DNA from 4 places in the Phyllobacterium zundukense genome. Region 2 is predicted to be linked to each of the others. Evidence: predicted binding sites of a transcription regulator. Region 2 holds the regulator's gene; each other region holds the start of a gene.

Evidence for each region. The regulator PhoB, encoded in region 2, activates phosphate uptake and scavenging genes when phosphate is short. The targets are predictions, from matches to a motif close to TGTCATNNANCTGTCAT.
Region 1: phnC (phosphonate ABC transporter ATP-binding protein) is a predicted target of PhoB. The motif match lies at 1,833-1,849, and genes of this name have one in related genera.
Region 3: BLM14_RS06315 (UDP-2,3-diacylglucosamine diphosphatase) is a predicted target of PhoB. The motif match lies at 1,403-1,419, and genes of this name have one in related genera.
Region 4: BLM14_RS19390 (DUF2794 domain-containing protein) is a predicted target of PhoB. The motif match lies at 1,739-1,755, and genes of this name have one in related genera.

Annotation. Positions count from the first base shown of each region.
Region 1 covers NZ_CP017940.1:1,201,917-1,205,028, reverse strand. The annotation lists gene phnD (phosphonate ABC transporter substrate-binding protein) at 1-848, opposite strand, end outside; gene phnC (phosphonate ABC transporter ATP-binding protein) at 935-1,768, opposite strand; gene BLM14_RS05800 (DapH/DapD/GlmU-related protein) at 1,887-2,501, opposite strand; gene phnL (phosphonate C-P lyase system protein PhnL) at 2,498-3,112, opposite strand, start outside.
Region 2 covers NZ_CP017940.1:296,994-300,105, forward strand. The annotation lists gene pstB (phosphate ABC transporter ATP-binding protein PstB) at 1-577, shown strand, start outside; gene phoU (phosphate signaling complex protein PhoU) at 656-1,387, shown strand; gene phoB (phosphate regulon transcriptional regulator PhoB) at 1,406-2,092, shown strand; gene BLM14_RS01460 (vWA domain-containing protein) at 2,097-3,112, opposite strand, start outside.
Region 3 covers NZ_CP017940.1:1,292,342-1,295,453, reverse strand. The annotation lists gene BLM14_RS06320 (glycosyltransferase family 4 protein) at 1-526, opposite strand, end outside; gene BLM14_RS06315 (UDP-2,3-diacylglucosamine diphosphatase) at 516-1,337, opposite strand; gene BLM14_RS06310 (NADP-dependent malic enzyme) at 1,563-3,112, shown strand, end outside.
Region 4 covers NZ_CP017940.1:3,879,780-3,882,891, reverse strand. The annotation lists gene acnA (aconitate hydratase AcnA) at 1-425, shown strand, start outside; gene BLM14_RS19400 (DUF1223 domain-containing protein) at 661-1,386, shown strand; gene BLM14_RS19390 (DUF2794 domain-containing protein) at 1,779-2,153, shown strand; gene BLM14_RS19385 (GNAT family N-acetyltransferase) at 2,157-2,705, opposite strand; gene BLM14_RS19380 (Bax inhibitor-1/YccA family protein) at 2,870-3,112, opposite strand, start outside.

The DNA of each region.
Region 1 (3,112 bases), 900 kb from region 2:
GTATAGCCCTTGAAGTCACCGCCCATTGTTGCTGCGAAGCAGGCGGGATCAGACTTCGGCAAGTTCATCATGTAGTCCTTGAACTTAGTCTTCAGGTTGCTGTCGAGCGAAGTGCGGATAACGATCGGGCCGTTTGGAATGAGCGGCGACTTCCACAGTTCGACGAAGTCCTTCATATCGATAAGACCCTTGTCGACCATCTTGCGCAGATTGCCTGATGTGTAGCCTTCGTCAAACTTGCCCACACCCGAACCGAAGGTCGTGCCGGCATCGAACTTGCCGTCCTTGACAGCGAGAACGAGGTTCTCATGACCGCCGCCGAAACCCGTTTCGCTGAAGTAGTCCTTGACCGAAGTCTTGATGTCTTTCGGCAGCGAAGTCACTGGAATGAGATAGCCGGACGTGGAATCCGGATCAGCAAAACCGAGTTTCTTGCCCTTCATGTCGGCGAGCGTCTTGATGCCGCTGTCCTTGCGGGCAACCATGATGGAATAATAGCCGGTCGCACCATCGGTCTGAACAGTCGTCAGGATCGGTTCAACAGCCTTGGGATTGGTAAGATAGATCTTAGCGAAACCGGAAGCGCCAAGCTCTGCATAATCGAGCGTGCCGCCGAGCAGACCCTGGATGACGCCATCATAGTCGGTGGCCGGGAAGAGCTTTACTTCCTTAACGCCCAGGACCTTCGGCAGTTGATCGACAATGCACTGATAATTGCGCAGGCGATCAGCTTCATTTTCGCCGCCGATGATGCCGACGCGGAATGTTTCGAGATTTTCAGCGCGGGCCATCGAACCAGCGAGCATTGCGCCGATTGCGATTGCACTGAGTAGGGCTTTCTTGAGCAACATGGTTCTCTCCTGTCAAACGTCCAAAATGGGTTTGCGATCTGTTTTCATATGAGCCCGTACGTGGGCGAGACGATCTCTTTGCGCTAACGCGCGGCCAGAATGGCCTCCAGCTCAGGAATTGGCTTTGGTACGGCACGACCGATGCTTGTCGATGTAATGGCTTCTGAAAACGCGTCCTTCATGCCGTCAGCGCCGTAGATGCGGCGGGCAGCTAGTTCTGTTAGGTCATCCGGGGTTCCGTCGAAGACAACCTTGCCGCCCTGCATACCGATGATGCGCTGGCAGAAGTGCCGCGCAGTATCGAGCGTGTGCAGATTGGTGATAACTGTCAGACCTTCCTTCTCATTGATGTCACGCAGCGACTCCATCACAACCTGCGCATTGCGCGGATCGAGCGAGGCTATGGGTTCATCGGCGAGAATGATTTTGGGGTTTTGCATGAGGGCACGGGCGATGGCGACACGCTGCTGCTGCCCCCCGGACAGTGTCCCGGCCCGTTGCAGCGCCGTCTTGGCGATATCGAGCCGCTCGAGAGCAGCGATTGCCATGGCGCGTTCTTCACGGGAGAACATTCCCAGGAGGCTCTTGATCGTCGAACGATGGTTAAGGCGGCCAAGAAGCACATTGGTGAGAACGTCTAGGCGCGGCACCAGATTGAACTGCTGGAAAATCATCGCACAATCGCGTTGCCAATTGCGCAGTTGCGCCCCTCTCAATTGCGCGACATTGGTTCCCTCGAAAAAGATCGAACCTTCTGAAGGATCAACCAGCCGGTTGATCATGCGCAGCAAGGTTGATTTGCCTGCGCCTGAACGACCGATAATACCAACCATCTGGCCTTGCGGGATTTCCAAATTGACATCGTCGATGGCCGTAAACTTGCCAAAACGCCGCGTCACATTTTCAATCTTCAGCATCAGTCAATCCCTTTTGGCGTCGCTCTGTCCTAGGACACGGATGTGAAGGTGCGATGTCGTTTTTGTTTCAGTTGAATGACAACTGTGTGTCGCGCGCAGCGGGTATAATACCTTTGGTTTAGACGTCGTGTTTCTCGAGAAAAGCCTCGATATCCAGCGTGCGGAAGTCATCGAGAGTATTGCGCAACTTTGCGTGATCCCAGTCCCACCATGCGAGGATCTGCAGGCGTTCAGCTGTTTTTCCATCAAAGCGATCGCGGATTTTCCGGGCAGGAACCCCACCGACAATGGTGTAAGGCGCAACATCCCTGGAGACGACCGCCCCTGCCCCGATCACGGCGCCTTTGCCCACTGTGACACCCGGCAAAATGGTTGCGCCATGACCGATCCAGACGTCGTGGCCAATGGTGACGAAGTTTGTTCTGCGCCATTGGAAAAATGCCTCGTCGACACCGGCACCTTCCCAATAGTCGCCGGACCGGTATGTGAAGTGATGCAGTGTCGGCCGCCATGTCGGGTGATTGGGCGCGTTGATACGAACGCTTGCAGCAATGTTCGCGAATTTGCCGATGGTTGCGCACCAGACAGCACCGTCCTGCATGATGTAGGAGTAGTCGCCAAGAGTGGCTTCGCTGATGCGGCAGCGCTCGGAGATTTCCGTGTATCGACCGAGTTGGCAATCATGAACAGACGCGGTCTCGTGAATAAACGGCGTTTCTGAAAGCCGGGTCATGCTGCAGCCTCGTTTGGTACCGAAAACGCCGTGACATCGATAATGCGATCTGCCACAGCCTCACGCACATCCTCGTCGTGGAAGATCCCGAGCATGGCAACGCCGGAAGCCTTCTTCTGCTGGATCATCGAGACAACCACATTGCGGTTTTTGGCGTCGAGAGATGCTGTCGGCTCGTCGAGCAGCAGGATCGGATGATCGGTGATGAAGCCGCGCGCAATATTGACGCGCTGCTGCTCACCGCCAGAAAATGTGGCGGGTGGCAGTGACCACAAACGCTCGGGCAGGTTGAGCCCGGCAAGCAATGACGCTGCCTTGTCGCGTGCCTCGGTGCGCTCCACACCCCGAGCGATCAGCGGTTCCGCCACTACGTCCAAGGCCGAAACGCGCGGCACCGTGCGCAAGAACTGGCTGACGTAACCGATCATGTCGCGGCGAATGCCGAGCATCGTGCGTGGATCGGCAGCGGCAACATCAACCAAACGGTCGCGGTAGGGCACGATGATCTGGCCCCCATCCACGGCATAATTGCCATAGACCATTTTCAGGATCGAGCTTTTGCCAGCGCCGGACGGACCACCAAGGACGGCACATTCACCGGCCTTGATGGA
Region 2 (3,112 bases):
GATCGGCGGCAAGATCACGCTCGATGACGAGGATATCTACAATCCGAAGATCGATGTTGTGGAACTACGCGCCCGTGTCGGCATGGTGTTCCAGAAGCCTAACCCCTTTCCGAAGTCCATCTTCGAAAATGTCGCCTACGGCCCGCGTATTCACGGCCTCGCCAAGAATCGCCAGCAGCTCGAGGAAATCGTTGAGAAGAGCTTGCGCCGCGCCAGCCTGTTCGACGAGGTGAAGGATCGCTTGCACGAGGCGGGAACCGGTCTGTCCGGTGGTCAGCAGCAGCGCCTTTGCATTGCGCGCGCCATCGCCGTCAGCCCGGAAGTCATTTTGATGGATGAACCGTGCTCGGCGCTTGATCCTATTGCTACAGCCAAGGTCGAAGAACTGATTGACGAATTGCGCCAGAACTACACGATCGTCATCGTGACGCATTCGATGCAGCAGGCAGCCCGTGTTTCGCAGCGGACAGCCATGTTCCATCTCGGCAATCTGGTAGAGGTGGGCGATACGGAAATGATGTTCACCAATCCGTCAGAAAAGCGAACACAAGACTATATCACCGGGCGCTTCGGCTGATTGAGTATTCAAATTGTTACTGCGTCCTTTGTGCGTTCGTTAAGACGCTCGTCGCAGTGAGGAAACGAGGGTAAGAACATGACCGAACAGCAGGCCCAGCATACTGTGCGTTCCTACGACGATGAACTGAAGTTCCTGACGCACAAGATCGCAGAGATGGGCGGTCATGCGGAACGGATGGTCGAACAGGCGGTCACCGCGATGGTCAATTCCGACAACGCGCTGGCACAGCGCGTGATTTCGGACGATCTGATCCTCGATGCCGGTCAACGGGAAATCGATGAAAAGGCCATTACCATCATTGGCAAGCGTCAGCCGATGGCTATCGATCTGCGCGAGATCATCGGCACGATCCGTATTTCCTCGGATCTCGAGCGCATCGGCGATCTCGGCAAAAACATCGCCAAGCGGGTCGTTGCCGTTACCGATACCCGGCAGACGCTGTCGGTTTATCGCGGTCTGCAGACTATCGCCGAACTGGCCCTGACGCAGCTCAAGGATGTGCTGGATGCCTATGCGACACGTTCTGTCCAGCAGGTAAACATTGTGCGTGAACGCGATGACGAGATCGACGCGCTCTATACCTCGCTGTTCCGCGAACTACTGACCTACATGATGGAAGATCCGCGCAACATCTCGGCTTGCACGCACCTTCTGTTCTGCGCCAAGAACATCGAGCGTATTGGCGACCACGCTACCAATATTGCCGAGACCGTCTATTACATCGTCACCGGTTCGCAATTGCCGGCCGAGCGACCGAAGGAAGACCAGACTCACAGCATCGTCGTCGACGAAGCCAGACAATCGTAATCCAGGATAGAACGAGCCATGGCGATAGCCCCCAAAATCACCGTTGTGGAGGACGAGGAAGCTTTGAGCGTCCTTCTCCGGTACAATCTTGAAGCTGAAGGCTATATTGTTGAGACGATCACGCGCGGCGACGAAGCGGAAATTGCGTTGCGCGAGAAGGTGCCGGATCTTCTGATCCTTGACTGGATGCTGCCCGGTCTTTCCGGCATCGAGCTTTGCCGGCGCCTCCGAGCCCGGCGCGAGACGGAAATCCTGCCGATCATCATGCTGACGGCACGCGGTGAGGAAAGCGAGCGGGTGCGGGGTCTGGCGACCGGTGCGGACGACTATATGGTCAAGCCGTTCTCGACGCCGGAGCTTCTCGCCCGCATCAAGGCGATGCTACGCCGCGTCAATCCGAGTCTTCTTTCGCATGTTCTGAGCTTCGGCGACCTGAAGCTCGACCGTGAGCAGCACCGCGTATTCCGCAAGGAACGTGAACTGAAGCTCGGGCCGACGGAATTCCGCCTATTGGAATTCCTGATGCAGTCGCCGGGACGGGTGTTCTCACGCGGCCAGCTGCTCGACAATGTCTGGGGCGCGGATATCTATGTCGATGACCGCACGGTCGACGTGCATGTCGGACGGCTGCGCAAGGCGATCAATATTGGCCGTTCGATCGACCCGATCCGCACCGTACGCGGCGCCGGGTATTCGTTCGGCTGAGCGTTCAGTGCTTACGCGAGAGTTCGCGGGTCGCGGTCTCGATGCCTGAAAGGGTAAGCGGATACATCCGCTGCGCGAAAATTCCGCGGATCATGGACGTCGATGCCGTGTAGTTCCAATAGGCTTCCTTGGTGGGATTGAGCCAGACCGTATTCTTCCATTGGTCGAGCACACGTGTGAGCCAGACAGCACCGGCTTCCTCGTTCCAGTGTTCGACGGAACCCCCAGAATGCGAGACTTCATAGGGCGCCATCGCCGCGTCACCGACGAAGATCACCTTGTAGTCCGATCCATATTTATGGATGACATCCTGCGTCGGGATGCTTTCGGTATAGCGGCGGCGGTTGTCCTTCCACACAGCCTCATAAAGGCAATTATGGAAGTAGAAATACTCCATGTGCTTGAACTCGGAGCGCACGGCTGAGAACAGCTCTTCGGCGATCTTGATATGCTCGTCCATGGAACCGCCGACATCAAAGAACATCAGCAGCTTGACATGATTGCGCCGCTCCGGCCGGATCTGCACATCCAGATAGCCGTGTTCCGCGGTGGATCTGATTGTTCCCGAGAGATCCAGTTCGTCCTCGGCGCCCTCGCGCACCCAGCGCCGCAGTCGCTTCAGTGCAACCTTGATGTTGCGCGTGCCGAGCTCAACACTGTCATCGAAGTTCTTGAACTCCCGCTTGTCCCAGACCTTGACTGCCCGGTGATGGCGGCTTTCGTCCTGGCCGATCCGCACGCCTTCCGCGTTATAGCCATAGGCGCCGAAGGGTGACGTGCCTGCCGTACCGATCCATTTCGACCCACCCTGATGACGGCCCTGCTGTTCCTCGAGGCGCTGACGCAGGGTTTCCATCAGCTTGTCGAAGCCGCCAAGTGCTTCGATCAGTTTTTTCTCTTCCTCGGTCAGGTGTTTTTCCGCCAGTCGCCGCAGCCATTCCTCCGGAAGATTGGCCACGTCGACGGCACCTTCGCCATGCAAGGCTTCGATGCCCTTGAAGACATGGCCGAAAACCTGGT
Region 3 (3,112 bases), 1.0 Mb from region 2:
AGAGTTCGCGGTCCACGCCGCGAGTCCACACCTTGAGCGTGTCGAAGCCTCGCGCCAGCAGTTCGTCATGGATCGATTGCGTGGGAACGAGGCAGGTTTCAGCGGCATTGTGAAAGCGCCGCAGGAAACGATAGGACCAGGAAAGCGGGACCGGCAGCCGTTCGCGCAGGTATTCTGGAAAGCGCGTATGAAAGCTGGTGGTAAAGCGCCATTTGTTCTTCAAGCAAGCCCGCCGCGCCATGATACCGAGCGGGCCTTCCGTGGCGATATGGACGAAAGCCGGCTGGAGCGCCTCTATCCGCGCCTTGACTGCGAGCGGGTAGGTCAATGCGAGGCGGATTTCCGGATAGGTCGGGCAGGGAGCTGAACGATAATCTGCGGGCGAGATGATCGTCACTTCAAAGCCGCGCACCTCCATCTGCTCGCGCAGCTTGGTCAGCGTCCGCACCACACCATTCACCTGGGGGTGCCAGGCGTCCGAAACAATGACAAGCCGTTTTGGCTGGGCGCTTCGCTCAGGCCGCATTCGCCGCCTTTGGACGCTTGTCGTCCAAACGAACGACCGGTGCGAAACCGGCCTGCTCGCCGATAAGATGCGTCCACGACAGAAGCTCCATCCGACCATCATGATGTTCGACAATGGCGGTGCAGCTCTCCACCCAGTCGCCAGTATTGATGTACTCAATACCATCGATCTGCTCGATCGTAGCATGGTGGATGTGACCGCAAATCACGCCGTCAGCGCCAATACGCCGTGCTTCATCGGAAACCACTGTCTGGAACGAACCGATAAAGTTCACGGCTTTCTTGACACGAAATTTTGCCCAGGCCGAAAAAGACCAGTAGCGCAAGCCGAGCATGCGCCGCACCTTGTTCATGACCGTGTTGATGGCGAGCGCCGCGTCGTAGGCCCAGTCGCCAAGATAGGCGATGTGCCGGGCGTTGCGCACGACGACATCGAACTGGTCGCCATGGATGACGAGGAATTTCCTGCCATCTGCTGTCTCGTGCATCGTCCGGTCCATGACTTCGATGCCGCCGAAATGCGTTCCCTGAAAATCACGCAGGAACTCGTCATGGTTCCCGGCGATATAGAGGATGCGGGCGCCCTTGCGGCTCTTGCGCAAAAGCTTCTGGACGATATCATTGTGTTCCTGCGGCCAATGCCAGTTGCGCCGCAGGCGCCAGCCATCGACAATATCGCCAACCAGATAAATCGTATCGGCATCATGGTATTTCAGAAAATCCAGGAGAAAACTCGCCTTTGCGCCTTTCGATCCGAGATGAACATCGGATAGAAAGAGTGTGCGAAACTTACGGGCCTCGTTCTCGACCATGATGCTGATCTCCGTTCAGCGCTGACGCAAATGCGTCCAGTTGCGCTGACACAAACCCGATTCATGTCACAGTCTTATGACGGCGCGGAAAAGTGCGTGTTTTCTGAAGATAAACACTTGTAACAAAATAGACTTCATTTATGCCTCACGCTGTTATTTATGCGTGCTAAACAAATTGATACGCGAGTTTATGACGACGAGCCAATTCCCCGGAGGACATTATCCATGGCCAAGGACAACGTACCCAGCAGCTCTGATCTTGAAGAAAGCGCCCTGTTTTATCATCGCTTTCCTCAACCGGGTAAGCTGGAAATCCAGGCTACGAAGACACTGGGCAATCAGCGCGACCTGGCGCTCGCCTATTCGCCCGGTGTTGCTGCGCCATGTCTCGCCATTCACAAGGATCCCGCGACGGCAGCGGATTATACGAGCCGCGCCAATCTTGTGGCCGTCATCTCCAACGGCACTGCCGTTCTCGGCCTTGGCAATATCGGACCGCTCGCATCCAAGCCGGTCATGGAGGGCAAAGCCGTCCTGTTCAAGAAATTCGCCAATATCGACGTGTTCGACATCGAGATCGACGCCCAGGAAATCAACAAGATCGTCGATGTGGTAGCAGCACTCGAACCGACCTTCGGCGGCATCAATCTTGAAGACATCAAGGCGCCGGAATGTTTCGAGGTCGAGGAACAGCTCCGCGCCAAGATGAATATCCCGGTGTTCCATGATGATCAGCACGGCACGGCGATCATCGTGGCGGCGGCCATTCTCAACGGCATGGAGCTCGCCGGAAAAGACTTGTCCAAGGTCAAGATCGTTGCGTCCGGCGCAGGTGCGGCCGCCCTCGCCTGCCTCAACCTTCTGGTGAAGCTCGGTGCGGACCGGAAAAACATCTGGGTCTGCGACCTGGACGGCGTTGTCTATGAAGGCCGCAACACGCTGATGGACCGCTGGAAGTCAGTCTATGTGCAAAAGACCGACGCGCGCGTTCTTGCCGATGTCATTGGCGGCGCCGACGTGTTCCTCGGCCTTTCCGCTGCCGGTGTATTGAAGCCCGAACTCTTGAAACAGATGGCGCCCAACCCGCTGATCATGGCGCTCGCCAATCCCAATCCGGAAATCATGCCGGAAGAGGCACGCGCTGCGCGTGCCGACGCTATGATCTGCACCGGCCGGTCGGATTTCCCCAACCAGGTCAACAATGTTCTTTGCTTCCCCTATATCTTCCGTGGCGCACTCGATTGCGGTGCGCGGGCGATCAACGAAGAAATGAAGATGGCCGCGGTGAAGGCCATTGCCGCGCTCGCCCGTGAAGAGCCATCCGACGTCGCCGCCCGCGCCTATTCCGGCGAGACGCCAACCTTCGGACCCAATTACCTCATTCCGTCACCTTTCGATCCGCGTCTCATCCTGCGCATTGCCCCGGCAGTCGCCAAGGCGGCCATGGAAACAGGTGTCGCGGAGCGTCCGATCGAAGATTTCGACGTCTATCTGGACCGCTTGAACCGTTTTGTTTTCCGCTCCGGCCTGATCATGAAGCCAATTTTCACGGCGGCGAAAACTGCCGAGAAGAAGCGTGTCATCTATTCGGACGGCGAAGACGAGCGCGTACTGCGCGCTGCGCAAGTGGTGCTGGAAGAAGGCATCGCCGTCCCTACCCTGATCGGGCGTCCCCAGGTCATCGAATCGCGCCTGCAGCGCTATGGGCTGAAGATCAAGATCGGCACGGATTTCGATGTCATCAATCCGGAAGATGATCCGCGCTACCGCGACTA
Region 4 (3,112 bases), 370 kb from region 2:
ATGATGCGGCCATGCAATACCGCGCCGAGAACGTCCCGCTGGTGATCTTCGCCGGTGTGGAATACGGCAACGGCTCGTCACGCGACTGGGCGGCCAAGGGCACCAACCTGCTGGGTGTTCGCGCTGTGATTGCCCAGTCCTTCGAACGTATCCACCGTTCGAACCTGGTCGGCATGGGTATCGTGCCATTCGTTCTCGAAGACGGCACAAGTTGGCAATCGCTTGGCCTGAAGGGCGACGAAATCGTCTCCATCGAAGGTCTGGCCGCGATCCAGCCGCGCCAGAAGACATTTGCCACGGTGACCTACGCCGATGGCAGCGTCAAACAGGTGCCGCTGATCTGCCGCATCGATACGATCGATGAACTGGAGTACCTGAAGAACGGCGGCATTTTGCAGTACGTTCTGCGCGATCTCGCTGCCTGATCGATCGGAATCATGAAAATAAAAGGCCGCCGGGCAACCGGCGGCCTTTTGATTGGGTTGGAGAGAACAAACGTGATCGAATTCACCTCAAAGTGACTTCCTCTTGAAACGTCCGGCTCCTATCAATCATCTCGCAATCATTTTATCTGACAACAAGCCCATTCAAATTGGGAAGTGAATACAACCTGTGCCTTTGCCTGTTCTATCCAGACGTATTTTGATCGGTGCTCCGCTTCTGGCGGCAGCTGCCTATGTGCTGCCGGTCTGTGCGGAGAACGTTGGCAAAAAGCCTGATGGTGTTGTCGAACTTTACACGTCCCAGGGTTGCGGTTCCTGCCCGCCAGCAGATGCGGTGCTGAAAGAGCTCGCGACCGAAGGGAAGGTTGTCGCCCTCGCATTTCACGTGGACTATTGGGATTATCGCGGCTGGACGGACAATCTTGCATTGCCGGAAAACACCGACCGGCAGAACGCCTATCGCACGGCGCTGCGCCTGAACGGCGTTTACACTCCCCAGGTAATCCTGAACGGCCGCGAACATATGAATGGGCAGGATGGCCAAAAGATTCGCAGGCGCATTGCAGAAACGCGCGGCACACCGACCGGCCTGACCGTCCCGGTTTCGATCGAGAAGACCGCGCCTGACCGGCTGCTGATAGATATTGGCCCCGGTTCCGGCGCGACAAATCCTGTTCGAGTTCTGCTCGCCTATTTTAACCGGGAAACCATCGTTGAAATTCCCGACGGCGAGAATGTCGGGCGCAAGGTGAGTTACGCCAACAGCGTGCGGGCGATGGAAACAGTCGGCATGTGGGACGGCAAGCCCCAGAAAATTGAAATTCCGCTGAGTGAACTCGCCAGTAAAAAAGCGACCGGATGCGCAGTTTTGCTGCAGGAAATGCTCGGCGAAGGCAAACCCGGTCCCATCATTGGGGCGTCCATCATGGCGGCGAAACCCTGATAGAACCGGCTCCCAAACAAAAACAGGCCGGATAAATCCGGCCTGAGGTATTGGGGCATGTTGTCATATATAGGGAGACTAATTGGTTCGGACCCAAACAACCCGTTGGGCGGGGGGCTTGGGGTATCGGATTGCTCGAGAGCGAACCGTCTCAGACAACATGACAACGATGTTGGGTTTCGAATCGGGCGGCAATGCGAACAGATAATGGCGAGAATGTGTCAGACCATCACCATTGGAATCAAGCCGTATTGCTTCGTGAGAATGATCAAAAAACAGTTTGCAAAGCCAATAATTGGCATCCGCACGATCATTCCGGTCTTGTAAATACATGCGGAACAGGTCACCTTTATGTCATCCAGGTGTCACACGACAAATTTAAGGGCGGTTGATTGATGGACAGCAATGCGGGTGGCGATGAATCGCAACAGCAGGCGAAACTTATCTCTCTAGTGCGCACCAGTGATCCGCCCATTACCTTCAATCGGCGTGAGCTTGATCAAATCCTTCGCATATACGGCTTTATGGTCTCCGCGGGCGAGTGGCGCGATTATGCCATCGATCACCTGATGGATCGCGCCGTCTTTTCGATTTTTCGGCGGGCCAGCGAAGTGCCGATGTTTCGGGTCGAGAAAAACCCCAGACTGGCCCGCAAACAGGGGGCCTATAGCGTCATCGCCGCCAGCGGCCTCATTCTCAAACGCGGCCATGAACTCGATCGCGTACTCAGGGTCTTTGACAAAAGCTTGAGTATCGTCCGGGGATAGGCGTTACGCTCTTAGTGGGGGCTTGCCGGGCAGCGTCTCGGCGCCGCCATTCATGTCGAGTTGCATCAACGCCGTATCCAGCCAACGGCCATGCTTGAAGCCCGAACCTCTTATGGTGCCACAAAACGAGAAGCCGGCGCTGGTGTGCAGCCGTACCGACGCGGAGGCTTCGTGACCATCGCCAATGACTGCGATGAGCTGGCGAAAACCGAGAGCAGTACAATCCTTGATCAGTCGCTGCAGAAGCAATTTGCCAAGTCCGCGGCCTTTGGCTTCGGGCGCGACATAGATCGAATCTTCCACGGACCACCAATAGGCAGGGCGTGTACGGAAGTAGTTGGCATAGGCATACCCGAACACCGATCCTCCGTACTCCGCCACAACATACGGAAAACCGTCTGCGGTAATGGCATGAAACCGCCGGACCATTTCGTCAAAGTCAGGCGGATCAATTTCATAAGTCGCCGTTCCATGGAGAACGGCATCACGATAAATCTCGGTGATGGCGGCAAGATCGGCAGGACGCGCCGAGCGGATTTCTATTGGAGACATGGGCTTCGCAGCAAAGGTCAATCTTGACAGCTTCATGCACTTCTTTGCCAACAATTTGAAGAGGCCCAGACATAAACTTTGCCTGCGGCATCGTTTGGTGAACGAGGCACCAAAGAAAAGGGCAGCGTTTCCGCTGCCCTGATCTTCAATTCATGTTCGGGTGGTTATTCGCGGTTGCCCAGGAACTGCAGCAGGAACATGAACATGTTGATGAAGTCGAGATAGAGACGCAGCGCGCCCATGATTGCCTTGCGGCCATAGGTGTCCGCAGCATCGCCTTCGTAGTACATTTCCTTGATATTCTGCGTGTCATACGCGGTAAGGCCAGCGAAGACCAGAACGCCGATGGCCGAGATCGCGAACTGCAACGCACTGGATGCAAGGAAGATATTGACCACGGAAGCCAG